DNA from 2 places in the Nocardiopsis sp. NPDC006139 genome. Region 1 is predicted to be linked to the other one. Evidence: riboswitches for the same ligand, from Rfam matches in the RefSeq annotation. Region 1 holds a riboswitch; the other holds the start of a gene.
What was found. A riboswitch is a leader RNA that binds a small molecule or an ion and turns the genes downstream of it on or off. The one in region 1 is predicted to bind thiamine pyrophosphate.

Region 1 (4,188 bases):
ACCCCGCGGAGCGCGAGTTCCTGCTCGGGCGCGGCGGCATCACCGTGCGCACCACCCTGGACTCGGGGATGCAGGCGGCCGCGCAGGAGGCCATCGACTCCCGGGTGCCCCCGGGGGACACCACCAAGTTCGCCGCGCAGGTGCTGGTGGAGCCCGGGACCGGCAAGGTCCGGGCGATGGCCCAGAACATGCGGTACGGGTTCGACGAGGAGGAGGTCGGGACGACCTCCATCAACCTGGCCGTCGACCACGAGGACGGCGGCTCGCACGGGTACCAGGCGGGGTCCACGTTCAAGGCGTTCACCCTGGCCGCGGCGCTCGACAAGGGGCTGAAGTACGGGACCAGCTTCGACTCGCCCAAGAGCGTCTCCGTGAGCGGGATGGCCAACTGCGAGGGCGGGACGATGTCCACGTGGAAGGTGAACAACGCGGGTGAGAGCGACGCGGGCTCGCACAACATGATCAGCGGGACCAAGGGGTCGGTGAACACCTACTTCGCCCAGCTCCAGAGGCGGGTGGGGCTGTGCGAGACCGCCGAGATGGCCGAGCGGACCGGCATCCACCGCGCCGACGGCGAGCCGCTGGGCGTGTGGAGCTCCTTCACCCTGGGCGACCAGGAGGTCTCCCCGCTCACCGTCGCCAACGCCTACGCCACCTTCGCGGCGCGGGGCGAGTACTGCGAGCCGCGCCCGGTGTCCTCCGTGACCATCGGCCGCGAGGGCGACGAGGACTTCCGCGAGATCCGGATGCGCTCGCACTGCGAGGAGGGGGCGGTGCCGACCCACGTGGCCGACGGCGTCAACCACCTGCTCCAGCAGACCTTCAAGGGCGGCACCGCGAACGGCCTGGGCATCGGCCGCCCGGCCGCGGGCAAGACCGGCACCACCGACAGCGCGGCCTACGCCTGGTTCGCCGGGTACACGCCCAACCTGGCCTCGGCCGTGGTGGTCGGCGACATCCGGGGCGGGGAGCAGAACCCGCTCCAGGGGGTGTGGATCGGCGGCCGGTACTACGGGATCGTCTACGGCGGCACGCTGCCGGGGCCGATCTGGCAGGCCACGATGAACCGCGCCGCGGCCGACCTGCCCGCGGAGTCCTTCGCCCCGTCGCCGCCCCGCTTCGGCGACCCGTCGGCGGCCCCGCCCAAGAAGGAGGAGGAGGGCGACGAGGACGCCTGACCGCAAGGCGCGGAGGGGCCCGGGGAGGGCCCTCCGGAGCAGTCCCCGGGGAGGGGACGGGGGCCGGTCCCGGTTCGGGGCCGGCCCCCGCGGCGTCCCGGGAGGTGAGACGGCACGGCACAGGACTGGCCTTCTCCGGCATATGGCGCATAATGGGGGCGAACCGACAGGGGAGCGCGTGAGCGCTGAGAGTGCGGAGAGTCCGCAGACCCTTACACACCTGATCCGGGTAATGCCGGCGAAGGAAGTCGTGGGAACCGCCACCGGTGGCGCGTCTCGCGCGCCGGAGGTCCGCTTCCGGCGCCGCAGTGCCCCGGTGCCGCTCTTGGCCGTATCCGCCCCTCGTCACACCGACGAAGGGACACATCGAATGGGCACCGACACCACCCCCGGTGGCACCTGGGCCGACATCAGGTCGCGGGCACGCGGCTGGCGCACCGTCGACATCGTCGTCGCCGCCGTGCTGGGCGTCGCCGTCGGCGTCGTGTTCTGGCTCTGGAACATCGTCTGGTCCATCACCACCCCGCTGTTCGCGGCGTTCCCGCCCGGGCAGGCGGCCGTCTACGGCATGTGGCTGATCTCCGGCGTCCTGGGCGGGCTCATCATCCGCAGGCCCGGCGCCGCCCTGCTGACCTCGATCGCCGCCGCCTCGGTGTCGGCGGTCCTGGGCACCCAGTGGGGGGTCATGGTCCTCCTCGACGGCACCCTCCAGGGCATCCTGCCCGAGCTGGTCTTCCTGGCCTTCGGCTACCGCCGCTGGGGCATGGGCGTCGCCGTCCTGGCCGCCGCCGTCGCCGGGATCTCCCCGGCGATCCGCGACAACATCGCCTACAACGTCACCTGGCCGCTGCACTACCAGGTGATCTACGGGGTCATCGTGGTGATCAGCGCCGCGGTCATCGCCGGGGTCGGCGCGCGCCTGCTCACCACCGCCCTGGCCCGCTCCGGCGCGCTGGCCCCCTTCGCCTCGGCCAAGGGCTGACCGTGGCCGACCGAGGACGCCCGGGCGCCCGCGTCGAGCTCTCCGGCTGGGGATGGCGGCACGCGGGCCGGGACGCGTACACCCTGCGGGGCGTCGACCTGGCCGTCGGGCCCGGTGAACGGGTGCTGCTGCTCGGCGCCTCCGGCACCGGCAAGTCCACCCTGCTGCACGCCCTGGCCGGGCTCACCGGCGACGACGGCGCCATCGGCGGAGAGGAGGAGGGCCTGCTCCTGGTGGACGGGGAGCGGGCCCGCCGCGGCCGGGCCGGGGTCGGGCTGGTCGCCCAGGACCCCGAGTCGCAGATCGTCATGGCCCGGGCCGGGGACGACGTCGCCTTCGGCCCGGAGAACCTGGGCGTGCCGCCGGAGGAGATCCGCGAGCGGGTGGGCGAGGCGCTGGAGGCCGTCGGGTTCCCCTACGGTCCGCGCCACCCCACCGGTGCGCTGTCGGGCGGCGAGAAGCAGCGCCTGGTCATCGCCGGGGCGATGGCGATGCGCCCGCGCCTGCTGCTGCTCGACGAGCCCACCGCCAACCTCGACCCGGACGGGGCCGCCCTCGTGCGCGGGGTGCTCGCCCGCCTGCTGGAGCGGACCTCGGCGACGATGGTGCTGGTGGAGCACCGGGTCGCCGAGGTCGTGGACCTGGTGGACCGGGTGGTCGTGCTGGAGGCCGGGGGCGGCGTGGCCGCCGACGGCCCGCCGCGCGAGGTGTTCGCCGCCCACGGCGCGGCGCTGGCCGCGCAGGGCGTGTGGGTGCCCGGGCACGAGCCCGACCCCTCCCCGGAAGCCGCCCCCGGCGGCCCGGTGCTGCTGCGGGCCGCCGGGGTGGACGCCCGCACCCCGCCCGGGCTGGGCGTGCGCGTCCCGCCCCGGCGCACGGTCCTGGAGGACGTGGACGTCGCGGTGCGGGCCGGGACCGCCACCGCGCTGACCGGGCCCAACGGCGCCGGCAAGTCCACGCTGCTCACCCTGCTGGCCGGGCTGTCCCGCCCCCACCGCGGCGCCGTCCTGCCGCACGGCCCGCTGGCCGACGCCGACCGGCGGCCGCTGGCGCGCTGGCCGGCGCGCAGGCTGGCCCGGCACGTGGGCACCGTGTTCCAGCACGCCGAGGACCAGTTCGTCACCGGCACCGTCCGGGACGAGCTGAGGTTCGCCCCGCTGCGCGCCGGGAGGGGCGAGGCGGAGACCGAGGCGTGGGTCGGCGAGCTGCTGGAGCGCCTGCGGCTGACCGCGCTGGCCGACGTGCACCCGTACACGCTTTCCGGGGGAGAGAAACGGCGGCTTTCGGTCGCCACCGCGCTGAGTTCCGGCCCTTCGCACGCCCCCGACGTGCTGGTCCTGGACGAGCCCACCTTCGGCCAGGACACCCGGACCTGGACCGAGCTGGTGGAACTGCTCGGCGGACTGCGGGCCGAGGGCCGCGCCGTCGTCATGGCCACCCACGACGAGCTGCTGCTGCGCCGCCTGGCCGACGTGCGGATCCGGGTCGCCGGCGGCCGGGCCGAGGAGACGGGCCGCGCCGACGCGGCGGAGGGGGGCACCCGTGGCCGACCGTGAGACCAACGCGCCGGTCGCGGACGCGCTGACCTTCGACGCGCCCGGGGACGGCGGCGCCCGCACCTGGCTGACCCGGTTCAACCCCGCGGCCAAGCTGCTGGCCGCGCTGGTCCTGGGCCTGGGCCTGGTCCCGGCGGTGGACGCCGTCACCGGCGGCGTGGTGCTGCTGGGCGTGCTGGCCCTGGTGCCGTTCAGCGGCCTGGACCGGCGCACCCTGCTGGTCCTGGGCGGGCCGTTCGTCCTCATGGGCCTGTCCAGCGGCCTGGTCAATTACCTGTACGGCGAGGAGGGCCTGGAGGGGGCGGTGGGGGCGGCGGTGCGCCTGCTGGCCATCGCCCTGCCCGGGCTGCTCGCCGCCGCCGGGAGCGACCCCACCGACATGGCCGACGGCCTGGTGCAGAGGCTGAGGGTGCCCGAGCGCCCGGCCATGGGCGTGCTGGCCGCGCTGCGGCTGGTCCCGCTGCTGGCCGAC
Region 2 (4,188 bases), on a different contig from region 1:
AGGCGGCCCCACGGCCGCGACCCGGAACGATCCGCCGAACACGCCCTGGCGCCCGCCCTCCGAACACCCCCTGTGCCATGGGGGTTCCGGGGGCCCGGAGGAGGCGCCCAAGGGAAGAGGCCGGGCGGAGGCGTCCACGGGAAAGCGCGGCGTGGGCCGTCCGCCGGGGCCGGTGATCGGCGAGGACCTGGACGCAGCACCTAAGGCTCCGGCCCTCGAGGGCCGCCGACGGCACGGCCGTGCTGGGCCGGAAACGGGCCGGCGGTACCGCCGCCGGCCCGTTCAGGGACGCCCGGTGCGCGTCCGGGCCGTCAGGGCCCCGGGGTCACCCGGACCGTTCGGTGATGGGCAGGTACACCCGCCCGCCCTGCTCCCCGAACTCGGCGGACTTGTCGGCCATCCCCCGCTGGATGGCCTCGACCGTGTCCAGCCCGTTCTCCGCCGCGTAGCGGCGCACGTCCTGCGTGATCTTCATCGAGCAGAACTTGGGCCCGCACATGGAGCAGAAGTGCGCGGTCTTGGCCGGCTCGGCGGGCAGCGTCTCGTCGTGGTACGCCGTCGCCGTCTCCGGGTCCAGCGACAGGTGGAACTGGTCCTTCCACCGGAACTCGAACCGCGCCCTGGACAGCTCGTCGTCCCACTCCTGCGCCCGCGGATGCCCCTTGGCCAGGTCGGCGGCGTGGGCGGCGAGCTTGTAGGTGATGACGCCGGTCTTGACGTCGTCGCGGTCCGGCAGCCCCAGGTGCTCCTTGGGGGTGACGTAGCAGAGCATCGCGGTGCCGTACCACCCGATCTGGGCGGCGCCGATCGCCGAGGTGATGTGGTCGTAGCCCGGTGCGATGTCGGTGGTCAGGGGGCCGAGGGTGTAGAACGGCGCCTCGCCGCACAGCTCCTCCTCCAGGCGCACGTTCTCCGCGATCCTGTGCATGGGCACGTGCCCGGGGCCCTCGATCATCACCTGCACGTCGTGGGCGCGGGCGATGTGGGTGAGCTCGCCCAGCGTGCGCAGCTCCGCGAACTGGGCCTCGTCGTTGGCGTCGGCGATGGAGCCGGGCCGCAGCCCGTCGCCGAGCGAGAACGTGACGTCGTACTCCCGGAGGATCTCGCACAGCTCCTCGAAGTGGGTGTACAGGAAGCTCTCCCGGTGGTGGGCCAGGCACCAGGCGGCCATGATGGAGCCGCCGCGCGAGACGATGCCGGTGACCCGGCGGGCGGTGAGCGGCACGTACCGCAGCAGGACGCCCGCGTGCACGGTCATGTAGTCCACGCCCTGCTCGCACTGCTCGATCACCGTGTCGCGGTAGACCTCCCAGGACAGCCGGGCCGGGTCCCCGTCGACCTTCTCCAGCGCCTGGTAGATGGGGACGGTGCCGACCGGCACGGGCGAGTTGCGCAGGATGCGCTCGCGGGTCTCGTGGATGCGCTTGCCGGTGGACAGGTCCATGATCGTGTCGGCGCCCCAGCGGGTGGCCCACACCATCTTCTCGACCTCCTCCTCCACCGAGGAGGTGACGGCCGAGTTGCCGATGTTGGCGTTGATCTTGACCAGGAAGTTCTTGCCGATGATCATCGGCTCGGACTCGGGGTGGCGGCGGTTGGCGGGAATGACCGCCCGGCCCACCGCCACCTCGGAACGGACGAACTCGGGGTCCAGGCCCTCGCGTTCGGCCACGAACCTCATCTCGAGGGTGATGGTCCCGGCCTTGGCGTGGGCGAGCTGGGTGTCGGCCCCGTTGACGGGGGTGCGGGAGCGGATCCACTCCCCGCGCAGGGCGGGCAGCCCGGCGCGGACGTCGATGTGCGCGGTGTCGTCGGTGTAGGGGCCGGAGGTGTCGTACAGGTCGAAATGGCCGCCGTCGGTGAGTCCCACCCGGCGCCCGGGGATCCGGAGGGTGAAGCCCTCGGGGGTCTCGATGTCCCGGTAGACCTTGGATGATCCCATGATGGGACCGGTGGTCACCCGGTGCTCCCCGGTGGTGGGACCGGTGTCACGGCTCTGCGAAGCCGTCATGGCATGCCTCCCTACGTCGGAATTACCCGAACAGGTTCTGCGGTCGGCGACACCGTTGAGCCGCCCTCTCAGCCCGCCATGGCGCGAGCTCCCGCGTTGCGTTATCCCGTTGTGGGGCACGGTCGGGCCGTACCCGGGCGCGCCCGCGTTCACGGGCGGCCCCGGACACTGTACACAGGGACACCCCGGTCCCGTCCAGGGGTGCAGGGGGACCCGGAGGCGGGCCCCGGGGTCAGAAGAGGGTGTCCGGCTCCGGCCCCGACCCGGCCGCCAGCGGCGTGAGCAGGTCGGGGCGGTTGTTCTTGATGGTGTTGACGTCGGTGGACACCTCGTCCGCGACGAGCCGGTCCGCCGGGGTGTCGGCCATGATGTGCATCAGCTCGTCGGGCCCGGTGGCCGGGTCCAGCCACGCCTCCCAGTCCTGCCGGGGCACGATGACGGGCATCCGCTCGTGGATGTGCGCGAGCGCGGGGGCGGCCTCGGTGGTGATGACGGCGCAGCTCCACACCCAGCCCGCCGGGTCCTCCTCGGGGGCCTCGGGGTCGCGCCAGCGCTCGAAGATCCCGGCCATCGCCAGCGGCTCGCCGCCGCCGGGGTAGTGGACGGAGTAGGGCTTCTTGTCCGCCTTGGCCTTGCGCTTCTTGTGGTCGGGGTCGGTGGCGGGCGAGGTGCTGGCCTGGACCGTGCCGTCCCTGCCGACGAGCTGCCACTCGTAGTAGGCGTCGGCGGGCAGCAGGCAGCGGCGGCGCCGGAACGCCGTGCGGAACGCGGGCTTGTCGGCCACGGTCTCGCTGCGCGCGTTGATCATCCGGTAGCCGATGTTGCGGTCCTTGGCCCAGGAGGGGATCAGCCCCCAGCGCAGGGTGTGCAGGGAGCGCGGCCCGGGCGCGGCCTCCTCCCCGCCCTGCGGGGGCGGGCCGAGGACGGCGTACACCGGGCGGCCGGGCGAGATGTTGTAGTCCGGCTCCAGCTCCTCCAGCGGCGGCCAGGCGCGGGTGTCCACGTCCTCGCCGGGCAGGGACTCCTCCGGGAGGCCGAAGTCGAGCCGGAGCTGCTGCACGTTCCTGGACTGGGCATAACGACCGCACATGCGTCCGATCCTACGCCGACGGCACCCGCTTCCCATCCGTGACATCCGAATCCGCGGGCGCTCCCGCCCCCTCCGCGCCCCCGCGGCCGTCGCGGCCCGCGTCCCGGGAGCGGTCGCGCAGGGCGACCGCACCCCCGGCGACCAGCAGCAGGCCGCCGGCCGGGCCCAGGGCCCAGGGCGCCCACGAGTCCAGGGAGCGCAGCAGCAGGGAGCGCACCCGGGCCTGCTCGGCGCGGCCCGCGATCTGGTTCTCCCGCAGGCCCAGCTCCGCGTAGAGCAGGTGCGCCTCGCCGGAGGCGTTCTGCGGGCGCAGCGTCTCCAGCCGCGCCTCGTGGGCGTTGACGACCGTGCCGGACACCGGCTCCACCCAGTAGGTGCGCGTGAGCTCCAGCCAGCGGCCGGCGGTGACCGTGCCCTCCGCTCCGGGGGTGAACAGCCACGCGGGGACCTCGCGGGCCGACTCGGGCACCTGGGTCGCGGGGATCTCCTGGGTGTAGCGGCGCACGGTAAGCCCGGCGACCTCGTCGGTCCCCTGGAACTCCATGACGGGCGCGGCCCGCACCTCGGCGTCGTAGAAGGGGTGGTCGGCCTCCCCCACCCCGGGGGGCCAGGAGAACACCAGCCCGGCCTGGCGGACCGCCCGGTCGCCGTTCACGTGCTCGCCGCAGCAGTTGACGGCGCGGCCGGTGTCCCGGTCGACGATGGCCCGGCGGCTCCAGTGGTCGATCATGGCGCCCTCGGCGACGGTGTCCACCGACATCTCCCAGGCCGACCAGTCCGGGCCGTGGGCCTGGGCGCTGACGGACGTGTTGCGGACGATCCGCACCCCGTCCACCCACGCCCACCGGGACGTGTCCAGGTACCCGGCGCCGTCGGCGACCATCGTCACCTCGAACCGGCCCTGGGCGGGCAGCACCGCCACCCGGTCGTACACGTACAGCGGCAGCATCGCGGCCAGGGTCAGCAGGAAGGCGCCGACCGCCGCCGGGACCGTGCCCCGGGGCAGGGTGCGCCGCCCCGCGGTGTCGTCCGCGCTCATGTGCGGGCCTCCTCGTGGTCGCTCTCCCGGCCGCCGGCCTCCGGGGCG

Region 2: it holds a riboswitch for thiamine pyrophosphate, as region 1 does, so the genes downstream of both, thiC (phosphomethylpyrimidine synthase ThiC) here and ABZ249_RS06640 (ECF transporter S component) in region 1, are expected to answer to the same signal.

What each region holds. Positions count from the first base shown of each region.
Region 1 is NZ_JBEXTT010000004.1:104,174-108,361, reverse strand. It holds gene ABZ249_RS06645 (transglycosylase domain-containing protein) at 1-1,178, shown strand, start outside; TPP riboswitch at 1,337-1,442, shown strand; gene ABZ249_RS06640 (ECF transporter S component) at 1,549-2,160, shown strand; gene ABZ249_RS06635 (ABC transporter ATP-binding protein) at 2,163-3,716, shown strand; gene ABZ249_RS06630 (energy-coupling factor transporter transmembrane component T) at 3,703-4,188, shown strand, end outside.
Region 2 is NZ_JBEXTT010000002.1:407,181-411,368, reverse strand. It holds gene thiC (phosphomethylpyrimidine synthase ThiC) at 326-2,011, opposite strand; TPP riboswitch at 2,005-2,116, opposite strand; gene ABZ249_RS03970 (SOS response-associated peptidase) at 2,244-3,101, opposite strand; gene ABZ249_RS03965 (DUF3068 domain-containing protein) at 3,112-4,140, opposite strand; gene ABZ249_RS03960 (alpha-(1->3)-arabinofuranosyltransferase) at 4,137-4,188, opposite strand, start outside.